DNA from 3 places in the Rhizobium sp. SYY.PMSO genome. Region 2 is predicted to be linked to each of the others. Evidence: predicted binding sites of a transcription regulator. Region 2 holds the regulator's gene; each other region holds the start of a gene.
The links. Region 2 encodes PhoB, which activates phosphate uptake and scavenging genes when phosphate is short. Its sites were predicted from a motif close to TGTCATNNANCTGTCAT; they were not measured.
Positions count from the first base shown of each region.

Region 1: the regulator PhoB is predicted to act here: its motif matches at 4,182-4,198, upstream of ACJJVH_RS16860 (inorganic phosphate transporter).
Region 3: the regulator PhoB is predicted to act here: its motif matches at 8,298-8,314, upstream of ACJJVH_RS22720 (DUF47 family protein).

Region 1 covers NZ_CP177349.1:3,478,945-3,489,147, reverse strand. Annotated here, with positions in the region: gene cyoD (cytochrome o ubiquinol oxidase subunit IV) at 1-146, shown strand, start outside; gene ACJJVH_RS16895 (hypothetical protein) at 89-340, opposite strand; gene ACJJVH_RS16890 (SURF1 family protein) at 339-1,103, shown strand; gene ACJJVH_RS16885 (histidine phosphatase family protein) at 1,107-1,673, opposite strand; cobalamin riboswitch at 1,773-1,845, shown strand; gene ACJJVH_RS16880 (CbtB domain-containing protein) at 1,902-2,111, shown strand; gene ACJJVH_RS16875 (CbtA family protein) at 2,124-2,864, shown strand; gene ACJJVH_RS16870 (hypothetical protein) at 2,899-3,525, shown strand; gene ACJJVH_RS16865 (GCG_CRPN prefix-to-repeats domain-containing protein) at 3,707-4,006, opposite strand; gene ACJJVH_RS16860 (inorganic phosphate transporter) at 4,246-5,853, shown strand; gene ACJJVH_RS16855 (MucR family transcriptional regulator) at 6,177-6,626, opposite strand; gene ACJJVH_RS16850 (EAL domain-containing protein) at 6,855-7,643, opposite strand; gene ACJJVH_RS16845 (sugar phosphate isomerase/epimerase family protein) at 7,967-8,815, opposite strand; gene ACJJVH_RS16840 (adenine deaminase) at 9,035-10,203, opposite strand, start outside.
Region 2 covers NZ_CP177349.1:114,857-125,059, forward strand. Annotated here, with positions in the region: gene phoR (phosphate regulon sensor histidine kinase PhoR) at 1-500, shown strand, start outside; gene ACJJVH_RS00585 (substrate-binding domain-containing protein) at 686-1,720, shown strand; gene pstC (phosphate ABC transporter permease subunit PstC) at 1,783-3,264, shown strand; gene pstA (phosphate ABC transporter permease PstA) at 3,261-4,595, shown strand; gene pstB (phosphate ABC transporter ATP-binding protein PstB) at 4,610-5,425, shown strand; gene phoU (phosphate signaling complex protein PhoU) at 5,477-6,190, shown strand; gene phoB (phosphate regulon transcriptional regulator PhoB) at 6,222-6,905, shown strand; gene ACJJVH_RS00615 (GcrA family cell cycle regulator) at 7,000-7,527, opposite strand; gene ACJJVH_RS00620 (aspartate aminotransferase family protein) at 7,953-9,152, shown strand; gene argF (ornithine carbamoyltransferase) at 9,323-10,203, shown strand, end outside.
Region 3 covers NZ_CP177350.1:929,086-939,288, forward strand. Annotated here, with positions in the region: gene ACJJVH_RS22685 (LysR family transcriptional regulator) at 1-868, shown strand, start outside; gene ACJJVH_RS22690 (LLM class flavin-dependent oxidoreductase) at 978-2,069, shown strand; gene ACJJVH_RS22695 (hypothetical protein) at 2,484-3,146, shown strand; gene ACJJVH_RS22700 (mechanosensitive ion channel domain-containing protein) at 3,316-4,161, opposite strand; gene ACJJVH_RS22705 (sensor domain-containing diguanylate cyclase) at 4,283-5,752, opposite strand; gene mntR (manganese-binding transcriptional regulator MntR) at 5,974-6,423, opposite strand; gene ACJJVH_RS22715 (inorganic phosphate transporter) at 6,633-7,637, opposite strand; gene ACJJVH_RS22720 (DUF47 family protein) at 7,637-8,278, opposite strand; gene ACJJVH_RS22725 (LLM class flavin-dependent oxidoreductase) at 8,443-9,525, opposite strand; gene ACJJVH_RS22730 (ABC transporter permease subunit) at 9,582-10,203, opposite strand, start outside.

The sequences.
Region 1 (10,203 bases), 390 kb from region 2:
GCTCGGAAGGCGGCTGGAACATGATGGCGCTGATCTTTACCATCGTGATCGTCATCATCGCGCTTTCCGGCTCGCTATGGGTCATGCATCACCTCAACGCGAACATGATGCCCATGTCGCCCGAGATGATGCGCAACATGCCATAAGATCGAGCGGCGGGCCTTCCGGCGAAGGCCCGCCCTCTTGCCGCCGGCGCGATTGCCGCCGGACGCTGCGCGGCGCGTATTTGCGAACGCCTGAAGCCGCAGCCGATTTTTCCAGACCCCGCGTGATCTTCAGCAAAGAGAATTGAAGACTTCCCGAAATCACGCGGCAGCGCGTCCCCGGAGACCAGCGCCATGACAGATTTCTCCCCGACCACGACATCCCGCGGCAAGCCGCGCTCGACGCTTGCGCTTGTCATCTGGGTCTCCCTGCTTCTGCTCCTGACCGCCCTCCTCGTCGGGCTCGGCACCTGGCAGGTGGAGCGTCTGCACTGGAAGCTGGATCTGATCGCCCGGGTCGATGCGCGCGTGCATGCCCCGGCCGTTCCCGCTCCCGGGCCGGCGCAATGGGCCGGCATCAACGCCGAAAACGCCGAATACAGGCATGTGCAGGCAAGCGGCACCTTCCTCAACGACAAGGAAACGCAGGTCTATGCCTCGACCGAGCTCGGCCCCGGCTACTGGGTGCTGACGCCCCTGAAGCTTGCCGACGGCACGATCATCATCGTGAACCGCGGTTTCGTGCCGACCGGGAAACGCAATCCGTCAACGCGTCCGGAAGGTCAGATCGAGACGGCGACCGTGACCGGCCTGCTGCGGATCAGCGAACCCAAAGGCACGCTGCTGCGCTCGAATGTGCCGGCGGAGGAGCGTTGGTATTCGCGCGACGTGGCCGCCATCGCAGAAGTCCGCGGGCTGCGGAACGCCGCACCCTATTTCATCGATGCGGACGACACGAAGAACCCGGGCGGATTGCCGGTGGGAGGGCTCACGCAGATCACCTTCCACAACAGCCATCTCGTCTACGCCATCACCTGGTATGGGCTGGCCGTCATGACGCTCGGCATGGCCGTCTATCTCGTCCGTTCCGAACGGCAGCGGACGAAGGCGAGCCGCTGATCGCTAAACCGCCATCTTCGGGAAGCGAAGCTGCCAGCGACGGCCGTCGCTGGTCATTTCGACGATGCCGAACGGCTCGATGTCGATTGCCCAGAAGGCCGCCGGCGGCGCTTGCAGCACATGCAGAACGGCAGCCCGGATGACGGTTGCGTGGGTGATGGCGACGGCATGACCGGCTTCCCCGATGCGGCGTCCCATCCACTCGCCCACTCGCCCTGCGACTGCCGCCAGCGGTTCCCCGCCATGCGGCGCCACGGACAGATCCGTCATCCACCGCGCAAGCGACTCCATATCGCTTTCGTGGAGTTCGGCGAGCGATCGTCCACGCCAGTCGCCATAATCGCATTCGCGCAAGGCAGCGTCCGAAACGGCGTCGAGGCCGAGAGCCGTGGCCGTCTGCCGCGCGCGCAGGGCCGGGCTCGTCCAGATGCGGTCGATCGCACCGAGCCTGAAGGTCGGCAGCCCGCCGCGCTGCAATGCCCTGGCTTCCAGCGGCTCGTCGTCCGGGAAGCGACCCTTGCGGCTGGCCTGCGTCGGTCCGTGGCAAATCCAGCTCAGGCGCGCTTTCATTCGATTTCATAACTCCGTCGCTGTCGCGATTTCGCATCATGATGACGCTTGATTGACAACTATCTTTGCAGACAGATATAAACTCAGGCTTGCGGGTGTGGAAGCCGGTGAAATCCCGGCGCGGTCGCGCCACTGTAATCGACGGGCGGATACCGCCCCCAGAGAGTCAGACCCTTCCCGTAAGAACCCTTCCGTAATGGAACGCGCCTTTCTTAATGAGGGAATACAATGTCTGATACCGCTCTTGCACCGACCGCAATCCCGCAGCCGATTCCACTCGGCCAAATCCTGCCATGGGCCATTTTCGCAGGTCTCCTGATGCTGCTGGCGATCTATTTCGTCGGCGCCGAGGAAGGCGCGACGTCGCTGATATCGGGCATGTACGTGCACGAATTCGTGCATGACGGCCGCCATCTGCTCGGCTTCCCCTGCCACTAAGGGAGCAATCACATGGTTGGACGTCTTTTGCTCCGCGGCATGATCGTCGGAGCCCTCGCGGGTATTCTCATTTTCGCTTTCGCCCATGCCTTCGGCGAACCGCTGGTCGATTGGGCCATCGGCTTTGAAGAAAAGGCGGCGCAGGCTGCCGGCGAGGCATCCGAGCCGGAAATCGTCAGCCGCACCACGCAGGCAGGCATCGGCCTGTTCACGGGCATCATGGTCTATTCGACGGCGATCGGCGGCTTGTTCGCGCTGGTCTTCTCCTTCGTCTACGGCCGCATCAGCCCACTCGGCGCACGCGGCACGGCGGCCCTGCTCGCAATCGCCGCTTTCGTAACGATTTCGCTGGTTCCCGACATCAAATATCCGGCAAATCCGCCGGCCGTCGGCAACCCTGATACGATCGGCGCCAGAACCGAGCTGTTCTTCATCATGATCCTGGCATCCATCGTCGGCATGATCGTTGCCGTCGGCTTCGGTCGCCGGCTGGCGGCGCGCTACGGTTCCTGGAACGGAGCGATCATCGCCGGCATCGGCTATATCGTCTTCGTGGCGCTGATCCAGTATCTGCTTCCGCCGATCAACGAAGTGCCGGAGCAGTTCTCGGCAGTCGTTCTCTGGCAGTTTCGTGTCACGTCGCTCGCAATGCATGTCATTCTGTGGACGACGCTCGGACTTGGCTTCGGCGCCTGGGCGGAACGCGAGCTTCCGCAGCTGCGCTACCGCAATGCGGCCTTGCGCCGGGCCTGAGATGCCACGCAAAGCACCACCCGCGCATGGCTGCATGCGCGGGAAGCGCCTGAGCGCAAGCGGCGCATTGATTGCAATATTCTGTCTTTTGCTGTCGGGCTGGCCGACAGCGGTAGCCGCCCATGGCGGCAGCTCTTCCGGCAGCCAGGCCGGCATCCCGATACCCTCCCTTACCCATGGCGAAATGGCTGTGATAGCGCCTTATTACGGGCGGATCGTCTCGCTTGCCGAAAGCGTGTCGGATACCGATGAAACCTTTCGCCGCCTGCTGAATTTCGCGCAGATCCAGCATACCTATTGCCTATGGGGCCTGATGCCCGGCAGCATCAGCGACGAGGAAAGTCCGTTCAACGAGTGTTCGCATGCCTATCTTGCCGCAGCGAAAGCCGTGCTGCTCCAGATGCGAACGATGAAGGGGGAAAAAACCTCCCTCGACGACCTCGTCTCCGAAATCGATGCGGCGCTCGTGCGCAACAACCTCTCGCTCATCCTGTGCAAATTCAGCGGCGAGAGCTTCAATACCGCCGATCTCATCCGTCCGAGGCCGGCCGAAATCGTCATGCATGCGAAAAGCCTCATGACCATTCTTGCGGCCGTGCTCGTCATGATCGCAGGCGTGTGGTTCGCCGCACGCGCCCTGCGGACAGCGCCGCAATCATAAGAAAACACCGCCGCTCGATGCGGCGGTGTTTTTGATTTTGCCGATAGAGCGGCTCCCCCTTTCGTGGAATCGAAGAACCGTTCTGTCTCTTTGTCTGTACGCGATTCCTGACGGAAAACCGCTGCTCCTGACGGAAAACCGCTGCGCAGTTTCCCGGAATTGCCCTGGCGCGGACGACCGCTTACCAGTAGCGCGGGCGGTGGTGCCAGCCGTCATCGCGCCAATGGCGATGATGGCCATGCCAGCCCCATGGCGGCGGCGGTGGCGGGCGATAATACCCTCCGCCCCGGGGCGGGGGGCCCCAGCGGTTCGGGCGGCAATCGCCCCAGCGCGTCAGATGCCGGCCACGACCGCAGGCATAGTCAACTTTCACGACCGGCACGGAGGCCGTTGTCCCGACTGCGGGAAGAGGCATGGCCTCTGCCGATGTTACAGCCAGGCTGCCAAGCAAGGCAGCGATGGCAATCACGGACGATCTCATTTTGATGGCCCTCTATCCAAGTCCCTTACAAGGAGGATTTAAACCTTGAACATATGAACGCCCGCTGAACCGAAAAAGGCGTTTTGACGGCGAAATCAAGATGGGCACATGCGCGTACCTGCGATCGAAAAGGCTGCTGGCGCCGGTATTTACGGACAAACGCAACCTGCTCGCGCGTCACGAGAGTTTCATGAACGAGGCTTACACCGGAAATATCATTTGCAATAAGGGAGCTCGGGATGGTCGATCTCGTTTCAAACAGCTCGGAGGGTGGTAACACCAATCACCCGATTCACGGTGCCGGCGGCTCGACGAAATGGTTTCTGCCGATCTTCGGCATTCTCGTCCTCGGCGGCCTGGCTTATGTCGGCTACGCCCTCGGCAACGATCTCGCCGAAGCCGCCACCGTTCCGTGGATCCTCCTTGGACTGGCGCTGCTGATCGCGCTGGGTTTCGAATTCGTCAACGGCTTTCACGATACCGCCAACGCCGTTGCCACCGTCATCTACACCCGCTCGCTGCCGGCCGAATTCGCCGTCATCTGGTCCGGTTTCTTCAACTTCCTCGGCGTATTGACCTCGTCCGGCGCCGTCGCCTTCGGCATCCTGGCGCTGCTGCCGGTCGAACTGATCCTGCAGGTCGGCTCCGGCTCGGGTCTTGCCATGGTCTTCGCCCTCCTGATTGCCGCCATCATATGGAACCTCGGCACCTGGTATCTGGGCCTGCCGGCCTCGAGCTCGCACACTCTGGTCGGCTCCATCATCGGCGTCGGCCTTGCCAACCAGTTCCTGGCGCCCGCCGGTTCCGCCACCAGCGGCGTCGACTGGTCGCAGGCAACCAGCGTCGGCATGTCGCTGCTACTGTCGCCGATCATCGGTTTCGGCATGGCGGCCGTCCTGCTGCTGGTCGCCAAGGTTCTGATCCGCAACAAGGAACTCTACGAAGCACCGAAGGGCGATGCGCCGCCGCCCGCATGGATCCGCGGCCTGCTGATCTTCACCTGCACCGGCGTCAGCTTCGCCCACGGCTCGAATGACGGTCAGAAGGGCATGGGCCTGATCATGCTCATCCTCATCGGCCTCGTGCCGACGGCCTTCGCGCTGAACCGCACACCCGACGTCAACTATCTCGAAGCCTACAAGGCCGCCTCGGCGCAGGTCGAGACCGTGCTCGGCAAATATGTAAAGCCGGGCATCACGACGCCGGCCGATGCGAAGGCAGCCGTCAGCGATGCGGTGAAGACCAAGACCTGGACGGATGCGACGACACCGGCACTTCAGGCCTATATTCACGCCACCAGCGCCGAGATCGCCGCCTATCCGAGCATCGAGAAGCTGCCGAACGGCCTCGTCGGCAACGTCCGCAACGACATCTACCTCATCGGTGAATCGCTGAAGCTGATCGACAAGCAGAAGCTTCTGCCCATGGGCGCCGACGACCTGAAGACCGTGACCAACTATCACGCCGCCGTCGATCACGCGACCAAGTTCATCCCGCTCTGGGTTAAGGTCGCCGTCGCGCTGGCGCTCGGCCTCGGCACCATGGTCGGCTGGAAGCGCATCGTCGTCACCGTCGGCGAAAAGATCGGCAAGACGCATCTGACCTATGGCCAGGGTGCGGCCGCCGAAGTCGTCGCCATGCTGACGATCGGCGCGGCCGACCATCTCGGCCTGCCGGTCTCGACCACGCACGTCCTGTCCTCCGGTGTCGCCGGCACCATGGCGGCGAACGGTTCCGGCCTGCAATGGTCGACAGTGCGCAATATGCTGATGGCCTGGATCCTGACGCTTCCGGCCTCGATCGCGCTGGCATTCGTGCTGTTCCTCATTCTACGCCAGGTCTTTTGACGGAGGCGTCCGCCGAGACGCCGACATCGGCCTTCGAAGTTCCCGGACAACGATGGCGCCCCTCACTGGGCGCCATTTTTTCTGGCGCATGCCGCCGGCGAACGAAGCGATAGACGGGTACGGCAAAAGATATCCGGCGCGGATGCGGCTTAGGACCGCCCTCCTACGAGCGGGCATACAGACGCGAAACGTACCGCGCGCACCTTGCAGCAGGATAGCTCCAGAGAGCGTTTCCGATTTTCCCCGAATCACGGAAACGTTCTATCTTTCGTCTTCACGCAGTTCCGAACGGAGAACCACGACCCGCTTTTCCTGGAATTGCCCTAGCGAACGTCTTCCTTCTTGCTGCCGTTGGCGCCGAGGCCGGAAAGCTTGGCCAGTTCCGAACGCCGGTTGGCGTAGTTCTGGGCAACCATGGGATAGTTCGGCGCCAGCCCCCATTTCTGCCGGTATTCCTCCGGCGTCATACCGTAGTGCACGCGCAAATGACGTTTCAGGGTCTTGAAGCGCTTGCCGTCTTCGAGGCAGACGATGTAGTCGCTGGTCACCGATTTCTTCAAATCCACAGCCGGCACCAGGTTGCCGCGGCCGACGGCAGGCGCGGATTCGTCCAAAGCCTGCAGCGCCCCGTGAATATCGTTGATCAGCCGGGGGAGGCTGCTGGCCGGAACCGCATTATAACTGACATAGGCCGAGACGATCCTTGCGCAGCCTTCGAGCAGGGATTGCGTTCCCGATGAAACGGGTGGTGGTCTGTTGCTGAAAGAATCCATGATCTTTTCCCGGATCTCATTTGGCTCTTCGGGCGCCGCCTCGCTCGAAGAGCATCGTGGGTGACGTCCGTTGCCGGGCGCCACACCGTTTCAAATCGTGCCGTCTCCGGCGCTCGACCCTGATTCAAGGACAGGGCAACCTATAATGATGCCATGCAAGCGGCAGGCCCCCGTCACCAACGCCAATCAAGGCGATGGTCGCGTTCGGCGGAACTATGGTTGAAATGCTCATCCCACCCCCCGCAGCACGATCTTGCCCTTGCGGCGGCGAAGCTGCGCCAGCGAAACCGGCTTCGACAGAAGAAAACCCTGCACATGCGTTGCATCGGCCTCTCGCGCCGCCTCGAGCTGAGCGCTCGTTTCGATGCCTTCGACGACCACATAAGGGGCAAAACAGGCCGCGAAACCGACGAGATGGGAAAGGCTGTCGCTTCCGTCACGGCTGCGCCGGTTGTCCCGTATGAAGGCTGCGTCGATCTTGACGATATCGGCAGCCACCTGCAACAGCGATGCCGGCGTGGCAAAACCGGCTCCGAAATCGTCAATGGCGATGCGGCAGCCGAGCGCGCGGATCATCTTTATGCGCTCGACAGCGGCACCAACGAGCGGATAGCTTTCCGTGATCTCGACGATAAGCCGGGATGCAAGCTCCGGCTGACGGGTAATGCGACCGAAAACATCGGCGAACCGTTCGGAGCGCGACAAGCTGGTAGCGGAAAGATTGAAGCCGAGGACAAGCGTCTTATCCGCCGCAAGGTCCGACAGCACCATGTCGAGAATGCGCAGATCGAGATCGAACCAGCGGTCCTGCCGCTCAAGCAGCGAAACGAATGTGCCGGCCGTATGCACGGTTCCACCCGAATCCCTGACGCGTGCCAGGCTCTCCGCATAGAATACCTCGCCGGCATTCCCCGCATCATGGATCCACTGAGCCGCAAAACCCAGGCCGCCCTCGGCGATCGCCTTTAAGATCAGCGCGCCGTGCCTCTCCTCTCCGCGGCTTGCACTACCGTTCATCCAACCTCCCTTCGTCAGGGAATTTGCCGCCGATACAGCTTCGGACGCTGAAAACGCGGGATGAAAATCGCGTACATAGCTCCGAAGCATCGGGTTTCTGGTGCCTGGAATCCACGTCTTCCATCGTCTAGACACCCTCGAACCTCGTATCGCCGAGGTCTCCCTTCATAAAGCTGGAGATATTGCTCCATAGATCATAGTCAACCTGCGCAGATGCGCCGGCAAAACTATTATTTAATATTGCTAATACACTAATTGATGAGCGTCTGCAAAAGACAATCTTCAAATCCCCTCCCCACATATAGCTAAAGGAGCTTCAACAGCTATTTGCCAGATCGCGCCAACGACCACCATTCGTTTTGCCGAGCCGCCTGAAGAGCCAGCTCCAGCGGCGGCAATTCGGTATGCCACAATTTCTCCCATTCCAGGCTCATGACGCCGGCATAGCGATCCGCAGCGAGTGCGGAGAGGAGTGCGGCCATGGGAAACTCGCCGCTGCCCGGCACCACATAGCTGTACGGCAGCCTCGGCCCCGGCCTGGAGACGCTGTCCTTGATATGGAGATGGCGCGTATTGCGCCGAACCTGCTTCCAGGTATCGACGGGGTTCTGTCCTCCTTTCCGCCAGGTGTGATGCGTGTCCCAAAGAAGCGCGCAACCGGGGGCCGCTTCGATGAAGCGGGGAATGGCATCCGGCAGCGCAAGAAAATCATGCGTCTCGATGACCATCTCGGCTTCGAACCCCTCACGCTCGGCCGTCTCACGCCACCAGTCCAGCGTCGACAGCGCTTCGGCCAGCTCGCCGTCATCGCCGGTCTCGCCGCCGTCGAAAACCCGCAGCGACTTGACGCCGGCGGCCTCCGCCCAGGGAAGGTAGCGCAAAAACTCTTCCTTTGCCTGCCGTGTCGCACCGACAAGGCGCAGCGAAGTATCGAAGGCGCACAGCCCTACCCGAGAGGTTTTCAGCGCCTCGGCAAGGCCGGAGGGAGAACCGAATCTTTCGGTGAAATAAGCGACCAGATCGATCGTGCCGCCGAGCGCGCGGAGTTCGATGGCGTCGAGATCATGGCGTGCCGCCAGCCCGAGGGCTTCATCCAATTCGAGATCGGCACATCCCAGTGTGGAGAATGCCGACGTCACCGGGGGCATATCGTTCTGAACGGCAGTCACCACGTCCTCCTCCGCCTGGTTTTCCAATGCCGCCGCCCGACGCGAGGACGGGTACGCTCCACCCGGCCGGCGCCCGATCCGCGACATAAGTAACCAAATGGATAATTAAGGAACCGGCGAGCGCCGTCAAGGGCCGATGGCGCCGGCGGCATCATCAGCCGGGATCATTCGCCATCACCGTATCGAACGGATGGATATCCTCAAAGAGAAAAGAGATATCCCCTACCACACGATCGGGTGCGTTTCGCCGGTCGCGACGTTGACGAAGCCTTCTGGCGCCCTGTCGGACGGTGCGACGAGAACCCAGCGCCAGGGCGCGCAGGTCAATGTCGCAAAAGAAAGCCGCTCGGGAAAACCGGGCCACCAGCGGGGCGAGAAGGTCGGCTCGTACATCCAATCGATCTCGGCGCCGGCGTGATAGAGCGCCTGCATTTCCGCATCCAGCGCTTCGGCCGATCGCGCCGTCATCAGGCCGCCCACTTCGTAGCGAACGCGGGCGACGACCTTGCCGCCCGTTACCAGCACCCAGCCGCCCTGCTGCTCCTTGAGCGCATTGACGACCATCGCCATGGCGTCGTCGGAGGAACCCACGACCCAGATATTGTGCTTGTCATGGCCGAGCGTGGCGCCAAGCGCGGTATCCGGCGTGCGTGGCCCGGTGCCGAGCCAGAACATGCGAGCGACCTTGGCTTCGCCGGAAAAGCGATCGACGATGGCAAATTTCGTGACGTTGCGATCGGAATCGCGCTGCACGGCGCCGTTGCTGACGGGCAGATCCATGGTGATGAAATCGTCGGCCCAATGGAACGGCCGCAGCAGCGCCGCCTTTGCCGTGGCGGTTTCCGCCGGCGCGGCAATGCGAAAATCTTCCGCCGTGACGACCCTGTCGATCCGCACCGTCTTCGTCGCCCAGTCCGGCCAGTCGATCTCGGGCCGGACGCCGACGAAAGTCTGGCCCTCGGACGCCGGCCTGCCATCGGCCCAGACCTTGGCGATCGACAGCGTCTTCACGTCGTCCAGCAGCACGATATCGGCGAAACGGCCGGGCGCGATCGAGCCGACCCAGGGCGTCAGACGCATGTGCCGGGCGGGATTGATCGTCACGCACTGGATGGCGATTTCAGGTGCCAGTCCATTCTCCATCGCAAGCCGGACATTGTAGTCCGTAGCGCCCATCTTCAGCGTATCGCTGGCGCTGCGATCATCGGTGACGAAGGCAAACTGCGACCAATCGGACAAGCCTTTCTCAATCAGCCCCTTGATGACCTCGGGCAGGGAATGCGGCCTCAATTCGATGAACAGGCCGTGTGTCAGCTTTTCCCAGATCTCGTCCAGGAACCAGCCTTCGTGATCGGAGGCGAGACCGGCGCCGGCAAAGGCATTGATCGACG
Region 2 (10,203 bases):
ATCTTCTGTCGTTGTCCAGGCTGGAGCTGAAATCGCACATCGCGCCGGATCAGAAGGTCGATCTCGTTCCCTTGCTCGGCCATGTCCGCGACTCGCTGCTGCCGCTTGCCGGCGATCTCGACGTGACGATCAATCTGCATCTGCCGGCCGGCAAGGTCGAGGTGCTGGGCGATCGCGACGAACTCGTGCAGGTCTTCGAAAACCTGATCGAGAATGCCTGCAAGTACGGTCAGGAAGGCAAGGCGGTCGAGGTTTCGTTGCTGAACGAGCCGGGCCAGGCCGTCGAGGTCGTCGTCTCCGACAATGGGCCGGGGATTCCCGCAGAGCATGTGCCGCGCCTGACCGAGCGCTTCTATCGCGTTAACGTTGAAGACAGCCGTTCCAAGAAGGGAACCGGTCTCGGCCTGGCGATCGTCAAGCACATTTTGACCCGCCACCGCGCCAGGCTGATCGTCAAGTCCGAAGTCGGCAAGGGAACCGACTTTACGGTCCGCTTCTGAAAGCTGCGCGAGCCGCCTGTTTTCCCTTCAATTTATCCAAGCGATTTCAATTGGATAGACTGTCATAATTGTTTCACTCGCCTGACATAAAAGGACGGTGCTTTGGCCGGTAAGAAAGAAGCGCGGAAACGGGCGGATGCGCCGTTCGTCGTCGTGCTCTTAACGCCCGTCAGGGAGGATTCTTCATGAACGCGTTGAAATTGTCTATTCTCGCGCTGGTCGCATCGGCTGCCTTCGGTGGCGCCACGGTCGCCCGCGACCAGATTCAGATTTCCGGTTCTTCCACCGTGTTCCCCTATGCCAAGATCGTCGCCGAAAGCTTCGGCGAGACCTACACCAGCTTCAAGACGCCCATCGTCGAATCCGGCGGATCGGGCGCCGGCCTCAAGGAATTCTGCAAGGGCGTCGGCACCGATACCATCGACATCGCCAATGCCTCGCGGCCGATCAAGAGCAGCGAGGTCGATGCCTGCAAGGCGGCCGGCGTGACCGATATCCAGCAGGTCAAGATCGGCTATGACGGCATCGTCTTAGCCTTCGACAAAAGCAACCCGGACATCAAGTTCGTGCCTGCCGACCTCTACAAGGCGCTGGCCGCCGAGGTGGTGGTCGACGGCAAGCTCGTTGCCAATCCTTACAGGAAGTGGTCCGAGATCAATCCGTCCCTGCCGGATTTCGAGATAGCGGCCTATATTCCGGGTGAGAAGCACGGCACCCGCGAAGTCTTCGAGGAGAGGGTGCTTGCCGCCGGCTGCAAGGAGTCCGGCGCCCTCGATGTCATCAAGGCGACCTTCAAGGATGCCGACCAGCAGGTGAAGGCATGCATCGCCGTGCGCAAGGACGGTCTGGCCGTCGATATCGATGGCGACTATCCGGAGACGCTGGCGCGCATCAACGCCAACAAGCACGGCGTCGGGGTCTTCGGCCTGTATTTCTATCAGAACAACGCCGACAAGCTGAAGGTCGCCACGGTCGGCGGCATCGTGCCGTCGGGCCGGACGATCGCCGACGGCACCTATCCGGTGTCGCGACCGCTGTTTTTCTACGTCAAGAAGGCCCATCTGGGTGTCATCCCGGGGCTCAGGGACTATGTCGATTTCTTCACGAGCGATCAGATGATCGGGCCGGACAGCCCGTTGGCCGAATACGGCCTCGTGCCGGCGCCGGATTCTGAGCGCGACCAGATCCGCAAGGACGTCGCGGACGGGAAGATCATGTGAATGCGTAAGGTTTGAACGAGGGCGGAGCCTGTTGCTGCGCCGGCGTTCGCCGGGGAATGGGAATGAGTATATCGCTGCTGCTGTTGTGCCTGTCGGTCATCGGCGCCCTTGCATTCGTGCTGGGGCGGGCGAGAGCGGCTGTGCTGTCGGGCGGCAGGTCCTCGTCCATGCATTCCCGGCTCGGCTATCACGGCGCCTATGCCGCCATATGGGCTGTGCTTCCGGCGCTTGCACTGGTCTGCGTCTGGCTGATCGTCAGCCCGGAAATCATCGACCGCCTTGTCGTGAAGTCCTTTCCCGAGGAGGTGAAGTCCCTGCCGCCGGCCGAGCTTAATTTGAGCTATGGGATGGTGCGCAGCATTGCCCGCGGCATGCGCCTGCTCGGCAGCGGCGAGCTTGCCGAAGTGGCCGGCGGCACGGCCGACCTGCAATTGCTGCTGGCGCAAAAGGGCGTGCCGCTCGCCGTCCGCCCGACGGGCTACATGATCGATGCTGCCGACAGATATAACGACATGCGCGAAGTGAGCCGCATCGTGATGTCGGTGGCGGCGCTCGTCATATCGTTGTTGTGCGCAGCCTATGGCCTGCGTGTCATCGCTCCGCGGTTCCGCGCCCGCAACCGTGTCGAGCAGGTCATTCTCGGCGCTCTCATCGTCGCTTCGTCGATTGCGGTGCTGACGACAGTCGGGATCGTCGTTTCGATGCTTTCGGAAGCGGCGCGCTTCTTCAGCGTGGTCCCCGCCGGCGAGTTCTTTTTCGGCACCGTCTGGGACCCGCGCTTCGCCGCAGCCGGCGCTCAAACCTCCGGAACCTTCGGTCTCATCCCCCTGCTGGCCGGCACGATCTACATCGGCTTCGTCGCCATGCTCTTCGCCGTGCCCATCGGCTTGTTTGCCGCGATCTACATGGCCGAATATGCTTCCGCGCGCGTTCGCGCCATCGCCAAGCCGATGCTGGAGGTTCTCGCCGGTATTCCGACGATCGTCTATGGTTTCTTTGCTCTCGTCACCGTCGGGCCATTCCTCAGAGACCTATCGGCCGATATCGACGGCCTTCTGACCGGAAGCTATACCAGCTTCATCGAGGCGCAGAGCGTGCTGACGGCCGGCTTCGTCATGGGTGTCATGCTCATTCCTTACGTTTCCTCGCTGTCGGACGATATCATCATGGCCGTGCCACGCTCGCTTCGCGACGGCTCGCTCGGTCTCGGCGCCACGCGGTCCGAAACGGTCAAGCGCGTGCTGCTGCCGGCGGCCCTTCCCGGCATTGTCGGTGCGCTGCTCATGACGGCGTCGCGGGCGATCGGCGAAACCATGATCGTCGTGCTGGCCGCCGGCGTCGCCGCGCGCATGCAGTTCGATCCCTTCGAGCCGATGACGACCGTGACCGTCAAGATCGTCAATCAGCTGACCGGCGATCTCGAATTCACCTCGCCCCAGACGCTGGTGGCCTTTGCGCTCGGCATCACGCTGTTCTGCCTGACGCTGTGCCTGAACGTCTATGCCCTCTGCATCGTCCGCCGCTACAGGGAGCAATACGAATGAGCGGCATCGTATCCTCCCCGTCACGCAACATGCCGCGCGGCCTCATGCCGGGCGCGCCGGCGCGGCGCGATATCGGCATCAGGCGCCGTTATGCCGCCGAGCGCCGCTTTCGCGCCTACGGATTTACGGCCGTCATCTTCGGCCTTGTCTTTCTTGCCATCCTCGTCTCCACGGTCGTCCGCAACGGCTATTCCGCCTTCGTACAAACCTCGATCACCCTGCCGATCGAATTCACCGAGACGGTGATCGATCCGTCAGGCAAGCGCGCCGGCGATCCGAAGGTGCTGGTATCGGCCAATTACGCGGCACTGCTGCGCGATGCGCTGGTGAAAGCGCTGGAGATCGATCCCGGCAATCGTGCGCTTATTCGCGAGGCAACGGCCATGGTGTCGGACAGCGCCAGGATCGCGTTGCGCGACAAGGTCGCCGCCAACCCTTCGATCATCGGAACGACGCAGAACGTCACCTTCCTTGCCAGCGCCAACATCGACTCCGCCAACAAGGGGCAGATCGATCTGACCGTCGACGAAAAGGACCGCAAGGTATCCGACCGGCAGCTTGCCTGGATGAAGCGGCTTGGCGAAAGCGGCGCCCTGCACGAGGCGTTCAACAAGGGCCTCTTCCTGTCGGGCAATTCGAGCCGGCCCGAGGCCGCCGGCCTTGGCGTTGCACTGATCGGCTCGCTCTATCTGATGCTGACCGTGCTCGTGCTCGCCCTGCCGGTCGGCGTCGCCGCTTCGATCTACCTGGAGGAATTCGCGCCGAGGAACCGGCTGACGGATCTGATCGAGGTCAACATCAACAATCTCGCCGCCGTGCCGTCGATCGTCTACGGCCTGCTCGGCCTCTCGGTGTTCATCAACATGATGGGCCTGCCGCGCTCGGCATCGCTGGTCGGCGGGCTGGTGCTGAGCCTGATGACGCTGCCGATGATCATCATTGCCACGCGCTCGGCGTTGCGGGCCGTGCCGCCGTCGATCCGCAGCGCCGCGCTCGGCCTCGGTGCGTCGCGCATGCAGGTGGTGTTCCATCACGTCCTGCCGCTCGCCATGCCGGGCATCCTGACGGGCACCATCCTCGGGCTTGCCCATGCGCTCGGGGAGACGGCGCCGCTGCTTCTGATCGGCATGGTTGCCTTCGTCTCCAACTATCCGGCATCGCCCCTCGATCCTTCGACGGCGCTGCCGGTGCAGATCTACATGTGGGCGAGCGAGGCAGAGCGGGCCTTCGTCGAAAGAACCTCCGGGGCCATCATCGTCCTGCTCTTCTTCCTCGTCGCGATGAACATCGGCGCGATCCTGCTGCGCCGCCGTTTCGAACGGCGCTGGTAGGGGAGGGCCGGGAAATGAACATGATGACGGAAGCCGCGAGCGAAAGAGCATTGACCAGAAAGATGAAGACGATCCCTTACAAGATGATCGGCCAGGACGTTTCGGTCTTTTACGGCGACAAGCGCGCTCTCTTCGACGTCAATCTCAGGATCCGCGTCAATACGGTGACGGCGCTGATCGGCCCTTCCGGCTGCGGCAAGTCCACCTTCCTGCGCTGCCTCAACCGCATGAACGATACGATCGAGACCTGCCGCGTCACCGGCAGGATCACGCTCGACGATCAGGACGTCTACGACGACAGCATCGACGTGGTGGAACTGCGCGCCCGCGTCGGCATGGTCTTTCAAAAGCCCAACCCGTTTCCGAAGTCGATCTATGAGAATGTCGCCTACGGTCCGCGCATCCATGGCCTGCACGCATCCAAGGCCGATCTCGATCACATCGTCGAAACCAGCCTGCAGAAGGCGGGCCTCTGGGGCGAGGTGAAGGACAGGCTCCACGATGCCGGCACGAGCCTTTCGGGCGGCCAGCAGCAGCGCCTGTGCATCGCCCGCGCCGTTGCCGTCAGCCCGGAGGTCATCCTGATGGACGAGCCATGCTCGGCCCTCGATCCGATCGCAACCGCAAAGGTCGAAGATCTCATCCACGAGCTGCGGGAAAACTTCACGATCGTCATCGTGACGCATTCCATGCAGCAGGCAGCCCGCGTTTCGCAACGCACCGCAATGTTCCATCTCGGCCATCTGGTTGAGGAGAACGACACCGATAAAATGTTCACCAATCCCGACGATTACCGCACGCAGGATTACATCATGGGCCGTTTTGGTTGATGATGCTGCGCGCGCGGCTCCTTTCACACAGTTCACCTTGAGGATAGAAAAATGGTCTCCACCCACATTCTCTCTGCCTATGACGAAGACCTGAAGTTCCTGACGCGCCGCATTGCGGAAATGGGCGGCCTTGCCGAGCAGATGGTCAGCGACAGCGTACGCGCTTTGGTCAACAGCGACGCGGCCCTTGCCCAGAAGGTCATCTCCGACGATGTCATTCTCGACCATGCCGAACGCGAAATCGGCGATAAGGCGATCGTCACCATCGCGCGCCGTCAGCCGATGGCGGCCGACCTGCGCGAAATCATGGGCTCGATCCGCATCGCCTCCGATCTGGAGCGCGTCGGCGACCTTGGCAAGAACACGGCCAAGCGCGTCATCGCCGTGCAGGGCACCGGCGTTCCGCGCCGTCTCGCCCGCGGTATCGAGCATCTCTCCGAACTGGCACTGAGCCAGCTGAAGGAAGTTCTGGACGTCTATGCGACCCGTTCGCCGGACAAGGCCGTGTCGATCCGCGAACGCGACGAGGAAATCGACGCCATGTATACCTCGCTCTTCCGCGAGATGCTGACCTACATGATGGAAGATCCGCGCAACATCACCACCTGCACGCATCTTCTCTTCTGCGCGAAGAACATCGAGCGCATCGGCGACCATGCCACCAACATTGCCGAGACGATCTATTATATGGCGACCGGCGCCCAGCCCGAAGGCGAGCGGCCGAAGGACGACACGGCCAACACCGTCGGCGCGGTGACGGAATAATCTGGAAGCGAAGAAAGGAGACCACAGGCGCATGGTTCCGAGAGTTGCTGTTGTAGAAGACGAGGAAGCGCTCAGCGTTCTGCTGCGCTACAATCTCGAAGCCGAAGGCTTCGAGGTCGATACGATCCTCAGAGGCGATGAGGCAGAGCTGCGTCTCCAGGAGCGCATCCCCGATCTTCTGATCCTCGACTGGATGCTCCCCGGCGTGTCCGGCATCGAGCTCTGCCGCCGGCTGCGCATGCGGCCGGAGACGGAGCGGCTGCCGATCATCATGCTCACGGCCCGCGGCGAGGAGAGCGAGCGCGTGCGCGGCCTTTCCACCGGCGCGGACGATTACGTCGTCAAGCCGTTCTCGACGCCGGAGCTGATGGCCCGCGTCAAGGCGATGCTGCGGCGCGCCCGCCCGGAGGTCCTCTCCACGGTGCTGCGTTGCGGCGATATCGAGCTGGACCGCGAAACCCATCGCGTCCACCGCAAGAGCCGCGAAGTGCGGCTGGGGCCGACGGAGTTCCGCCTGCTGGAATTCCTGATGTCCTCGCCGGGCCGCGTCTTCTCGCGCTCGCAGCTGCTGGACGGCGTGTGGGGGCACGATATCTATGTCGACGAACGCACGGTCGACGTCCATGTCGGCCGCCTGCGCAAGGCGCTCAATTTTTCCAACATGCAGGATGTCATCCGCACCGTTCGCGGCGCGGGCTATTCCATGGAAGCCTGAGCGGCAAGGCTGCTCGGGCATCGACATCGACATGCGGCGGAAATAGAAAACGGGCCCCGAGGGGCCCGTTTCTCTTTGAATTTGCTTATAGCTTTCAGCCGTTGTTGCGCCGGCGATCATGCACTGGCTGGTAGGCCATGCGCTGGTGATAGGTGCAGTAAGGCGAGGAATCCGGGCTGTCGTTGCCGCAGAAGTGGAAATCGTCCTTCAGCGGATCGCCGACCGGCCACTTGCAGGTGCGCTCCGTCAGCTCCGTCAGGCCGAGGCGGCGGGAGATCGGAACGACGACGTTCGATGCCGGACGATATTGGATTTCGTTGACTGAATCGACCTCGACCTCTTCCTTCAGCATGGTTGCGCCCTGCTGGCGGGTAACCACGGTGCGGGTTGCCACGCGCGAGCCGAAGCTGGCAGGGCGCGGTGCCGTGGCGCTGCGCTTCGGGGTGCGCGCTGCAGTTGCCGTGCCACCGGCCTTTGCCCGGCCCGGGAGGTTCAGGCGATGTACCTTGCCGATGACGGCATTACGGCTCACGCCACCAAGCTGCGCCGCGATCTGGCTGGCGCTCAACCCTTCGGACCATAGCTTTTTCAGCTTCTCGACGCGTTCGTCTGTCCAATTCATGCCCTGTCTCCGCTGTCGCGTTTCCGATGGCAGAATCCCTCACCATTGCCTCGCATGGTAACAAGGCGCGAAACGCTCTAAAATTGTGGTGACTAGTTCCGCCGCATGCAGTCTAGCAATTGGTTTTTAACCTAGTGTGAGGCTGACTCCGTGACAAGAGTCGCGGGAATCTTGAGGAATCGATTTCTAGGTTTTCCCCAACTTGCTGTCCGGGCGTGGCATTTCTGCAATAGGCGCCGTCGAACCCATCTCTTTTGCCCGCAAGCGCTTTCTCGCACCTGCTAAAGCGCCAGTTTTGTTGACATCGCGGTGCAAAACATCAATAGTGCCCGAGCCGCCGCAAGGCGGCATTTTTGATTTTTTCGGACCCGTTTCATCAAACGGAAGCGATTGGTCCTTAAAGTTGTGATCGAGGAGACATGGCCATGGCCGAGACCACGCCGCTTTATGACACCTATATGCGTGCTCCGCTGCGGTTCGAGCGAGGCGAGGGCGTCTGGCTGATTACCGAAAACGGCGAGCGCTATCTCGATTTCGCAGCCGGCGTGGCGGTCAATTCGCTCGGTCATGCGCATCCTCACCTCGTCTCGGAACTGAAGGCGCAGGCCGACAAGGTCTGGCATCTCTCCAACCTCTACGAAGTGCCCGGCCAGGAGAAGCTGTCGAAGCGGCTGACGGAAGCGACCTTCGCCGACAAGGTGTTCTTCACCAACTCCGGCGCCGAGGCGCTGGAATGCGCCATCAAGACGGCGCGGCGCTATCATTTCGCCAAGGGGCATCCGGAAAAGTTCCACATCATCACCTTCGAAGGCGCCTTCCACGGCCGCACTATCGCGACCATCGCCGCCGGCGGTCAGGAAAAATACATCGAGGGCTTCGGTCCGAAGGCGCCGGGCTTCGATCAGGTGCCGTTCGGCGACCTCGATGCCGTGCGCGCAGCCATCACCGATGCGACGGCCGGAATCCTGGTCGAGCCGGTGCAGGGCGAAGGCGGCATTCGCCCGGCGACCAACGAGTTCCTGCGCGGTCTCCGCCAGATCTGCGACGAGCATGGCCTGCTTTTGATCCTCGACGAGGTGCAATGCGGCGTCGGCCGCACCGGCAAGCTCTTTGCCCATGAGTGGGCCGGCATCAAGCCTGACATCATGGCCGTCGCCAAGGGTATCGGCGGCGGTTTTCCGCTCGGCGCGTGCCTTGCGACGGCGGAAGCCGCCTCGGGCATGAAGGCCGGCACGCACGGGTCGACCTATGGCGGCAATCCGCTCGCCATGGCGGTCGGCAACGCGGTGCTCGATATCGTTCTGGCCGACGGCTTCCTGGAACATGTGCGCGATATCGCGCTGGTCTTCCGCCAGGGCCTCGCCTCGCTCAAGGATCGTTTCCCCGACATCGTCGAGGATGTTCGCGGCGAGGGCTTGATGCTCGGCGTCAAGGCGGCCATTCCGCAGGCGGAGCTGCTGCAGGCGATCCGCGCCGAGCATCTGCTTGGCGTGCCGGCCGGCGACAACGTCATCCGTCTGCTGCCGCCGCTGGTCGTCACGGCGGAGGAAGCACGCGAAGGCATTGCCCGCCTCGAGCGCGCCGCCGAGCGCGTACGCGCCGCCCGCACCAAGAAATCGGCTTAAGTTTACCGCCCGCAATTTGGGGCGGTTGCTGCGCCGCGCGCCGAGACGACGCGCAAAGGACGCAGTAACATTTAGGAATCGCATAAGCTTTCCTAAAAACGGTGCCGATTTAAGGGCTTATGCGTGCCCCATGCGGGCGTTGTTGTTTTTTCTGGAGTACAGGTAAGGACATGGCTTCTCCGAAACACTTTCTCGACCTCTCGGCCGTCGCGACCGCGGATCTGCGCAACATCATCGATGATGCGATCGTGCGAAAGAAGGCGCTGAAGGCCGGCACGGCCGACAAGCCGCTGGCCGGCAAGATGCTGGCGATGATCTTCGAGAAACCCTCCACCCGTACCCGCGTTTCCTTCGATGTCGGCATGCGCCAGCTCGGCGGCGAGACGCTGTTCCTTTCCGGAACCGAGATGCAGCTCGGCCGCGCCGAGACGATCGGCGACACGGCAAAAGTGCTGTCGCGCTATGTCGATGCGATCATGATCCGCACGACGGATCACTCCCGCCTGCTGGAACTGGCGGAGCATGCCACCGTTCCGGTCATCAATGCCCTGACCGACGACACGCATCCCTGCCAGATCATGGCCGATATCATGACCTTCGAAGAGCATCGCGGCCCGATCAAGGGCAAGACGATCGCCTGGACCGGCGACGGCAACAACGTGCTGCATTCGCTGGTGGAAGGCGCCGCCCGCTTCGGCTATCGCATGAATATGGCCGTACCCCTTGGTTCCGAGCCCAAGGATCACTATCTGAACTGGGCCCGCAACGAGGGCGCCGAAATCATGCTCACGCATGATGCAGACCGTGCGGTCGCCGGCGTCGATTGCGTGGTAACCGATACCTGGGTTTCCATGAATCAGGAGCACCGGGCACGCGGTCACAACGTCTTCCAGCCCTATCAGGTCAACAAGGCTTTGATGGCACAGGCCGGCAAAGACGCGTTGTTCATGCATTGCCTGCCCGCCCATCGCGGGGAGGAGGTGACGGACGAGGTGATCGACGGTCCGCAATCCGTTGTCTTCGATGAGGCGGAAAACCGCCTTCATGCGCA
Region 3 (10,203 bases), on a different replicon from region 2:
GCGTGCCGCGGAAGAGCTCAACCTGACCCAGAGCGCCGTCAGCCGGCAGATCAGCGATCTGGAGCGGCAGACGGGCCTGAAGCTGTTCGAGCGCGTTCGGCAGCGTGTCGTGCTGTCCGAAGCCGGGCTTCGGTTGCTGCCCGAGGTCAAGGACCTGCTGCTGCGCTCGGAGCGCCTGATGATCGGCGCCGTTGCCGCCGGGCAGATGAAATTGTCGCTGAAGGTCGCGACCTTGCCGACCTTCGGCACGCGCTGGCTGGTGCCGCGCCTCGGCCGATTTCTCGACGAGCATGGCGCTGTCGCTGTTACGGTGGAGTCGCGCTCCAAACCGTTCAGCTTCGACGAGGATAATTTCGACCTTGCCATTCACTACGGCCTGCCCGCCTGGGCAGGTGCCGTTGCGACGTTCCTTTGCAACGAAACCGTTCTGCCCGTGGCCAGCCGGGAGCTCGCCGGACGGCTGGATCTGGGCTCGGCGGGCGAGCTGGCGGGTGCTCCGCTGCTTCACCTGACAACGCGTCCGAAGCTCTGGGCCCAATGGTTCGACCTGCAGAAATTGCCAAGCGAGAACGCCTATCCCGGAGCGCGCTTCGACCAGTTTTCCATGATCATCGCTGCGGCCATCGCCGGGATCGGCGTAGCGCTCCTGCCGACCTATCTGATCGAGGAAGAGCTGAAAGCCGGCACCCTTTTGCCCTTGTTCGATCTGCCGATGCCGACGGAGAACAGTTACTACGTCGTCATGCCGGAAAAGAAGCAGACGAACGAGACCGCCATGCTGTTCCAGAACTGGCTGCTGAGCGAGGTCACGCCGCAATCGCAGGCCATGAGCAGCGAGGCATCTCCTTCTATCGATGTCGATCGATAAATTTTAAGCTTGAAATTCTTTCTCGTCAGCGTCACACATTTCCATATCAGGTCGCCGCACATCCACTGTGGAGCTGGCGCGAGGTGAACTCGGGGAGGAGGAAGCCATCATGAAGACGCATCCGCTGAAGGGACCGAACCGCTTGAAGCTCGGCGTTTTTTCCGCAAATGCGGATGGCGGCCTCGCAATAACCGACGTGCCCGAGCGCTGGACTGCCGGTTGGCAGGATAATCTGACCGCGGCGCAGATCGCCGACCGGGCCGGGCTCGAATTCTTTCTGCCGATTGCCCGCTGGCGCGGCTTCGGCGGCAAGAACCGCGTGCGCGAATGGTCGTTCGAGACCTTCACCTGGGCTGCCGCACTTTCTGCCGCAACCGAGCGGATCGGCCTCTTCATGACGGTGCATGTGCCGCTCGTTCATCCGCTTTATGCCGCCAAGTCGCTCGCCACGGTCGACCATATCAGCGGGGGAAGGGCTGGACTGAACATTGTCTGCGGCTGGAACCCGAAGGAATTCGGCATGTTCGGCGTGCCGCTGGTCGAAAAGGGCTACGATCAGGCGGCCGAATGGCTCGAAATCGTCGAAAAGCTCTATGCGTCCGATGAGCCGCTCGACTATGCGGGCAGCTATTACAATCTGAAGGAAGCCGTCAGCCGCCCGGCAAGCCTGCAGGCACCGCGGCCAGTGACGATGAACGCAGCATTTGGCGGCCCCGGTCGCGATTTTGCCGCGGCCCATTGTGATTATCTCTTCACCACCTTTACCGAGATCGGTGAAGCCGGAAAGCATGTGGTCGACATCGCGGGACGAGCGGAAGGAAAAGGCCGGCAGGTCGGCGTCTATACGGTGTGCCATGTGGTTTGCCGCGAGACGCAGGCGGAAGCGGAAGATTATTACACCCGCTATGCCGTGACCATGGCCGATCACGACGCCGTCGACCAGCATATGGCCGGCAAGAAGGAATTCTCGCAATCTCATGATCGCGAAGCTTATGACCGTTATCGGCAGCGTTTTGCCGGCGGTGCCGGCAGCTACCCGTTGATCGGCACGCCGCAGCGGATCGCGGAGGAGATGATTGCGATCGCCGGGCAAGGTTATGCCGGAATTGCGCTGTCCTTCGTCAACTACACGCAGGAGCTTCCCTATTTCTGCGATCGGGTGCTTCCGCTTCTGAAGAAGGCCGGGTTGCGGATAGAGTGAGGGATGGCTGCTTTCCCCGCCTTCACCGGCGCTCGACAGCGGCGTATATGATCGCCTTCCGCTGATCCTGTGGCGAGTCGGCGCATGCCGGCTTTCAGCCCATTTGCATCGCTGCCATTTGCGGGTGCGACATCGTTGCCGCCGCAGCGAGTGTGCATTGCAGCAAAAAACTTGCCCCAAGGGGTTTACAAGCGCGCCATCGGATGGGATTCTTCTGGCGAAGGGTGCCGCTTGATTTGCGGCGGCGCTATTCCCTTCACCCGGATGCCTTGACTTGGGCTCCGGCGCGCTGTGCCTTGCAAGCGCTTAACCGAACATATCGATCCGAGGCCGGAACGCGACGTTTGCGCCGTCTCCGGCTGTTGTCTCATTGCGCCCTGGGCATTGCCTTGGACACAGATAATCGGGCTTTTCATGAGCTTTAAGTCAAAACGCGCCCTTCGCGGCGTTCTGGGTCTCCTTGCCAGCGTCAGTTTGCCGCCGGCGGCCAAAGCCAGCGATTTGATGATCTGGTCGCCGGTCAAGCTGGCGCCGCGAACATACAAGACGACGCTTGGCTTTCGGCTGCCGATGGCCTGGGAGATGAGCGCGGGCATGGATCTTGGGCTTGGCGGAGCGGCCAATGGCAGAATCGTGCGCAGCAGCCGGCTGGCAACGTTCTGGGGAAGGGCAATCGATGACCACAAACGCTTTTCAACCGTGTGGCGCCGTGAAGTCGCGTTGAGGGTCGACACCGTCAACGGTACGGGATCGCTTTGCCTCGAACGTTCGCGAAGCTGGGCGGTCTGGAGCAATCTGGACATGAGCACGTCCCGCTCGCTGAATGTGAACTATGCGGGCGCGCGGAATGCGGGAAACTCCGTTACCGCCACGAACGCAGTGACCGTCGCCGTTCCCTGGACGGGAACGTCCGTATCGGCGATCGGCAATCTGAAGGATGTGGGCAGCATGTTTTCCAGCTCCGTATCGCTGCAGCAGCCATTGACGCCGAATCTCAATTTCTCGGCTTCCTTCGTCGACCCGCAGACCCTGGTGCCGACCGGCAACCTGCGTGTCGACTACCGCATCAAATGGTAGTCCTTCGGTGAGCCTGACCGCCTCCGCCGGCAAGGCACGGAACAAATGCCGCTCACTGAAGTTTAAGGCAGGCAAGGAATCAATCTTGCTCTGAGGTCCCTGTGGCCTTGCGAAGCCTGCTGCTGGTTCAGCTCCCTGCCGGCGGCAGGCTTGGCGATGCGCGACAGGATCAATCGGCTGCGGCTGTGGTGGCGGGGTCCGCCGGCAATCTGGCGGCGACGTCTGCCTCGGCAAGCCGTGCCTTCAGTTTCGACACGGCTTCGTGCCGCACATCCGACCAAGAGGTGGTGAGCGTCCAGTATTCGATATTCAACACGGTCTGGTCGGCTGCCAGGTCGTCGAGGTAGACTTTCGGTGCCGGCGTGCTCTTGATACGACGATCTTCCTTCAGGACGTCCAGAATTGTCTTGCGGGCAAGATCGATGTCGACATTCCCGCCCAGGGTGACGGCCAATGCCTGGCGTCGATCCGGCTCGCGGCTGTAGTTGACGATCGGGGTGTTCCAGAGCGTGGAGTTCGGGGCCATGAGGTAGAGGCCGTCCGCCGTCTTCATCTCCGTGGCAAAGAGCCCGATTTCCTTGATGTATCCTTTGACGGTGGCCGTCTCGATATATTCGCCGACGCGGAACGGCCGCAGGATCAGCAGCATGATTCCGGCGGCGATGTTCTGGAGCGTGCCCTGCAGCGCCAGGCCAACCGCCAGACCGGCAGCGCCGAGGGCGGCGATGATGGAAGCGGTCTGAACGCCGAATTGTCCGAGAACGGTGATGAAGACCAGGATGAGCAGGCTGTAGTGCAGGACGTTCTGGAAGAAGCTTGCCAGCGTCTCGTCGATGCCGCGGATACGCGAGATGACGCGATAGGCCGAGCGGCTGATGATGCCGGCAAGCAGCCAGCCGCCGATCAACAGAATGATCGCGCCGAGAATCGAGAAACCGTATTGCACCGCAAGCGCCGAAGCCTGGTCGAGTGCGGTGCGGGTGGCGACGACGATGTTGGTCGTTTGATCTTCCATTTTAAAACTCCATCTTTTTCAGAGAGCCAAATGAGAAGTCGCAATCTTTGTTCCCGATCTTCGGGTGCATGAATCCCAGCCGTTTCAAGTGATTGTACGGGATAGCCTCCATGCGGAGGCTTCAGACGCCGTGCTTTGCCTGATGTGCGCCCGCGGTGCCGGCGATGGCGGCATAGTGAGCCTTTTTCTGTTCGTACATGCCGAGATCGGCGCGTTTGATCATCGCTTCCATCGTTTCGCCGGGCTGGCTCGTCGCGACACCGACGGCGACGCTGAGCGGCGCGCTGGAATAGAACTGGTTGTTGATCTTCAGCAGTTCGTTGATCGTCTCAACCATCGCTCCGGCCGTGATTTCGTCCGTACCCGGCATGAGAATGGCGAATTCGTCGCCGCCGATCCGGGCTGCATGGTTCGGCAGGGAAACGACGCTGTTCAGCACCTCGCCCATCCGGCGCAGCAACGCGTCGCCGGCATCGTGCCCGCTTTCGTCGTTGGCCTCTTTCAGTCCGTTGAGATCGATGATGATGGCCGAGACCGGCCGCAGCGATTTGCGCTCCAACCTATTGATCTCCTCCATGTAGAAGGCGCGATTGTAAAGCCTGGTCAGGACATCGTGCTTGCCGAGATATTCGAGATAGGCCTCCGCCTTTTTGCGGGCGGTGATGTCGGTGAGTGCAACCTGCACCAGCGACCAGTCGCTCTCAAAACCGGGAAAGACGGAAAATTGCAGCAGAACGTGACGTTCCGATCCGTCGAGGGCATAGTTCAGCACCTCGCGCTGATGGAAGAGGCGGCCGTTCCACAATTCCACCAGTTGCCCGCGGAAATGCTTCTCCATGTCGTCCCGGAACACTTCACCGATCCGGTGATGCAAGGTCTGGCGGTCCGGCGCGCAGAACAGATCGAGCGTCGCCTGATTGACATCGAGCACGCTGATTTCGCTCATGCATTGCTGCACGAATTCCGGATGTACGTCGAGAAACACCTGGAAGTCGACGATGCCGCGATTGCGGATTTCATCGAGCAGAATCTTGATGCGGCTGAAATCCTCGACCCACAGGGATACGGGCGAATGTTCGAACATCCCCTCCGCATAGCGGCGTTGCCGCTCTTCCTGGCGCCTTGCCTCCTCGCGCGCCGTCACGTCCTCGGTGGTCAAAAGCAACCTGTCCCAGGATTCCTCATGTCCCGGAAGGATGACCCCGCGAAGCTGGATATCGAGCCTCTTGCCGCCAAGGGAGTAGTTGATGGCGGTGCCCGAAAATTCGGTTTTGCCTTCCCATAGCGCCACAAGCTCGTTCACATGGCTTCGGAGCATTTCGTCCCGGAAGATCTGGGGAAGGCTTCCCACGAGCGTCTCGAAGGAGGGCGCTTCGAACAGTTCCAGCGTCCTGGCGTTGACGGCAAGGACCTGGATCTTCTGCGAGCAGGCCGCGACGCGCTGCACATCGGCCAGCAAGTAGCTGCGCAGATCCGTCACCCCTTCCGACCGCCAGAGATCGAATTGTTCCTTGACGCCGCTGAAATCCTCCAGCCACATGGCGACAGGCGCGAGATCGAACACTGTGCTGCTAAAATCCTGGGCGTTCATTCCAATTCCCTGCGCCGGCAGTGAAAATCAGTATGAGAAGCACAAAGGCCGGCTGTTCGCTGGGTTCTGCTTAGCGAAGATTTGTAAAGCTTGCGTTGATATCCGCCGATTGGTCAAGCCGCGCGGGCAATAGCGGCCTGTTTTCAATTCATTCTTGCGGAAACTGTGCCAAAAATGGTTCGCTGGTGTCACGGCGCACCGATTTCCATGGGCCTGTTCCGTCACGTCTTCAGAAAGCGTTCAAACGCTTCAAGGGTCTTTTCGCTGACATGATGCTCGATGCCTTCAGCGTCGTTCCTCGCCGTGTCGGGGTCGACGCCTAGGCGGCAAAGCACGGCTTCCACGACCTCGTGGCGCCGGCGGGTGGCAACCGCCAGGCGCTGTCCTTCCTCGGTCAGAAACACGCCGCGATAGGGGCGCTGCGTGATCAGATTTTCCTCGGCCAGACGCTTGAGCATCTTGGCGACCGTCGGCTGCGTCACTCCCAGCCTCTGTGCGATGTCCGTCTGACGTGCCTCGCCGGAATGCTCTATGAGGTCGGCGATGAGCTCGACGTAATCTTCCATCAGTTCCGTGCGCCGGTCGTCACGGCTTTTCTGAAAGGCCTCGGCATGCGACTCGACTTCCGTTGAGGCAAGCCGGCTTTCCGGAGTGGGAGGCAATTTCGTCAAGACGGCTCACCTTCGCAAGGCTAAGAAAGTGGTAAAGATATTTAGCCTAGCCTATAAATAAATCGCAAGCGCAATGAAACCCTCATCGCGGTATAGTCACCGCCAATCGGGGATGAGGATTCCGGGTTCATGCCGTGTCGGCTTATCGGCGCCCGACCCTCGGGTCGTGTTACCCCCGGGTCCGGGCAGGGCAAGAATGCTTGCGCCGTTCAATGGAAAATCCGGACGCACCAGTAGGACAGTGCCGAAATGACCGCGGCGGCGGGCAGCGTGATCACCCAGGCGATGACGATATTGCCGGCAACGCCCCACCGCACCGCCGATACCCGCCGGGCAGCGCCGACGCCGATGATGGCGCCGGTAATCGTGTGGGTCGTCGAGACCGGTATGCCGAGCCAGGTTGCCGCAAAAAGCGTCAAAGCGCCGCCCGTCTCCGCGCAGAAACCCTGCATGGGGTTGAGGCGCGTTATTTTCGAGCCCATCGTATGCACGATCCGCCATCCGCCGAGCAGCGTGCCGAGGGCCATGGCCGTCTGACACGAAAGAACCACCCATAAAGGAACGTGGAAGGAACCGCCGCCATATCCTTGGGAATAAAGAAGTATGGCGATGATCCCCATCGTCTTCTGGGCGTCATTGCCTCCATGCCCGAGAGAATAGAGCGAGGCCGAAAAGAACTGCATGATGCGGAAGGTGCGGTCGACGGCAAACGGTGTCTGCCGCACAAAGAGCCATGTGACGCCAAGCACCAGGAACAGGGCGAGCAGAAAGCCGATCAGGGGGGACATGACGATGGCGCCGGCCGTTTTCAAAACGCCGACCCAGACGATCGAACTGACGCCGACCTTGGCGATACCGGCGCCGATCAGGCCGCCGACGAGGGCATGCGAGGAACTGGATGGGATGCCGAATATCCAGGTGACGATGTTCCAGACGATTGCCCCCATCAATGCGGAGAAAATGACGGATGCGTCGACGATCTTCGGGTCGATGATCCCCGTTCCAAGCGTCTCCGCGACATGCAGCCCGAAGAACAGGAAAGCGATGAAGTTGAAGAATGCCGCCCACAAAACCGCGTATTGCGGCCGCAGGACTCGGGTCGAGACGATGGTGGCTATGGAATTCGCGGCGTCATGCAGGCCATTCAGAAAATCGAAGAACAGCGCCGTGGCAATGATTGCCACCAGCAGCGGAAAGGCGAGCGAGGCCTCCATCAGACACTCTCGATCACGATGCCGTTGATCTCATTGGCGACGTCCTCGAAACGGTCGACCACCTTTTCCAGCTCGCCATATATCTCGCTGCCGATGATATAGGCCATGGCGTTGGAGGTGCCATGGCTGCGGAAAAGTTCCTTCAGGCCCTGCTCGTGCAACTCGTCCGCATGCCCTTCAGCCGTGACGATCCCTTCGGTGATATTGGCAAGCCGGGTGGCGTTGGCGCCCATGCGATCCAGCAGCGGCACCGCTTCGGCGACGAGATGCGCCGCCTTGACGATCACCCCGCCCATCTGCTGCATGCGCGGATCGAAGCTCTTCTGCTCGAAGAGGCGAATGGTCTTGACCGTCTTGTGCATCATGTCGATGGCGTCATCCATCGACATGATCAGGTCCTTGATGTCGCCTCGATCGAATGGGGTGATGAAGCTTTTGCGCACGGCAAGCAGCACATCGCGGGTGATGTCGTCGGCCTGATTTTCGAATTCGACGATCTGCCGGCACTTTCCCTCGATGTCGTTACCCGAGAGCAGCTCGTTCAGCGCCTCGGCGGCGCCGACGATCGTGCGCGAGTGCTGCGCGAACAGATCGAAGAAACGATCCTCGCGCGGCATGAGTTTGCGAAACCAGCCTAACATCAACACTCCATGCGTCCATTGTCGCGAAATTGTCATAATTGACAACGCGCGGCTTGGAAAGGCGCGGAATGGCGATGTTTTCAGCCGTCGCCCACGTTTGTTGTGGACACGCTACGTTCGCTTTGTCGAATGCAATTGGCTTCTCTATGCAGCGCGCCGACCGGTCAGGCCGGTATCTGCGCGCGCAGCAGCGGCAGCAATCGGTCGCCCTGCCGCTGGATTTCAGACAGATAAGGCGTGTCGGAAAGCACGAAATGCGTGATCCCCAGATCGCGATATCTGCGCAGCGAGCGGGCGACATCCTCGGCAGAGCCGACCAGCCATGTGGTTCCGGCGCCACCGCCGCCGAACTTGCCCGGCGCCGTGTAGAGATTGTCGTCCAGCACCTCGCCGCGCTCCGCCAGATCGAACAGCCGCCTCTGGCCCACGGCAACCGACTGCCGGTGATCGTTCCAGCCGGTGCCTTTATTCCTTGCCATTTCGGCAACCTTCGCTTCGGCATCCGCCCAGGCCTGCTCGGTCGTGTCGCGAACCAGCGTGGTTATGCGCAGCCCGAATTCCAGCGGCGGAAGATCGCGGTCAAGCTTTCCGCTCAATGCCTTGAGCCGGGTGATGCGATCGGCGATATCGGCGAGAGGCTCGCCCCAGAAGAGCTGCACGTCGGCTTCCGTGGCGGAAACGCGCTCGGCCGCGTCGGAAGCGCCGCCAAAATAGAGCTTGGGGTGCAGGCGTTCGCCGTGATGCCGGATGCGGGGTGCGACCGTGGATTTGCTGACGCGAAAATGCTCGCCTTCGAAGGTTACGTTTTCCTCGGTCCAGAGCTTTCGGACGAGCCGCATGAACTCCTTGGTTCGGCCATAGCGATGCGCCTGATCGCCTTCGCTGTCGCCGTAGGCGGCAAGATTGTCCTTGCCCGATACGATATTGACGCGCACGCGGCCTCCGCTCAGGTGATCGAGCGTCGCGGCGGCGGCGGCGAAATGCGCCGGTCGCCAATAGCCCGGCCGGATCGCGATCAGCGGCTCGAACGTGGTGGTACGCGACGTCAGCGCTGCAGCCACGGTAAACGTATCGGGCCGGCCCCATCCCGTGCCGAGCAGTGCGCCTTTCCAGCCGTGATCCTCCAGCGCTCTGGCATGGCTTGTCAGCGTTTCCAGGCTGTTATGGTTCTCGACGGCGGAATCGCCGCGGTGGCCGGGTTTGACGTCGTTCGGGATGTACCAGAGAAATTCGCAATTGCTGCTCATGCCGGGGCCTGTCTGAATTCGATAGAAGAGTACGTGCCGCCGTCGGCGGCGCGCGTCTAAAGCTTGCCTTTCCAGGGAACGAGGATGGCCTCGAGAATGCGGACGGCTGCCGAAAACGCGAAGGCGCAGACGGCGATGATGCCGATGCCGACGAAGACGACATCGGTGGCAAGGAACTGCGATGCCGACATGATCATGAAGCCGATGCCACGGGTCGAGGCGATGAGTTCGGCCGCCACCAGCGTTCCCCAGCCGATGCCGAAGGCGATGCGGACGCCGGTCAGGATTTCCGGCAGGGCCGAGGGCAGTACGACGGCGAAGAAGAGCTGCAGCCGGCTGGCGCCCAGCGAGCGTGCCGCATTGACGCGCTCCAGCGGCAGCGAACGCACGCCGGCCTGCGCCGACAGGCAGATCGGCGCGAACATCGCCAGCACGAGGAGCGTGATCTTCGAGGTCTCGCCGATGCCGAGCCAGATGATCATCAGCGGCAGATAGGAAAGCGGCGGCAAGGGCCAATAGAACTCGATCGGCGTGTCCAGGACACCTTTTGCCCAGCGGTTGAGGCCCATCAGCAGGCCGACGGGAATGCCCAATGCAATCGCAATGGCCGCGGCGACGACGATGCGGAACAGGCTCGCCGATATATGTTCGGAAAGCGAGGCGCCGGCATAGCCATCG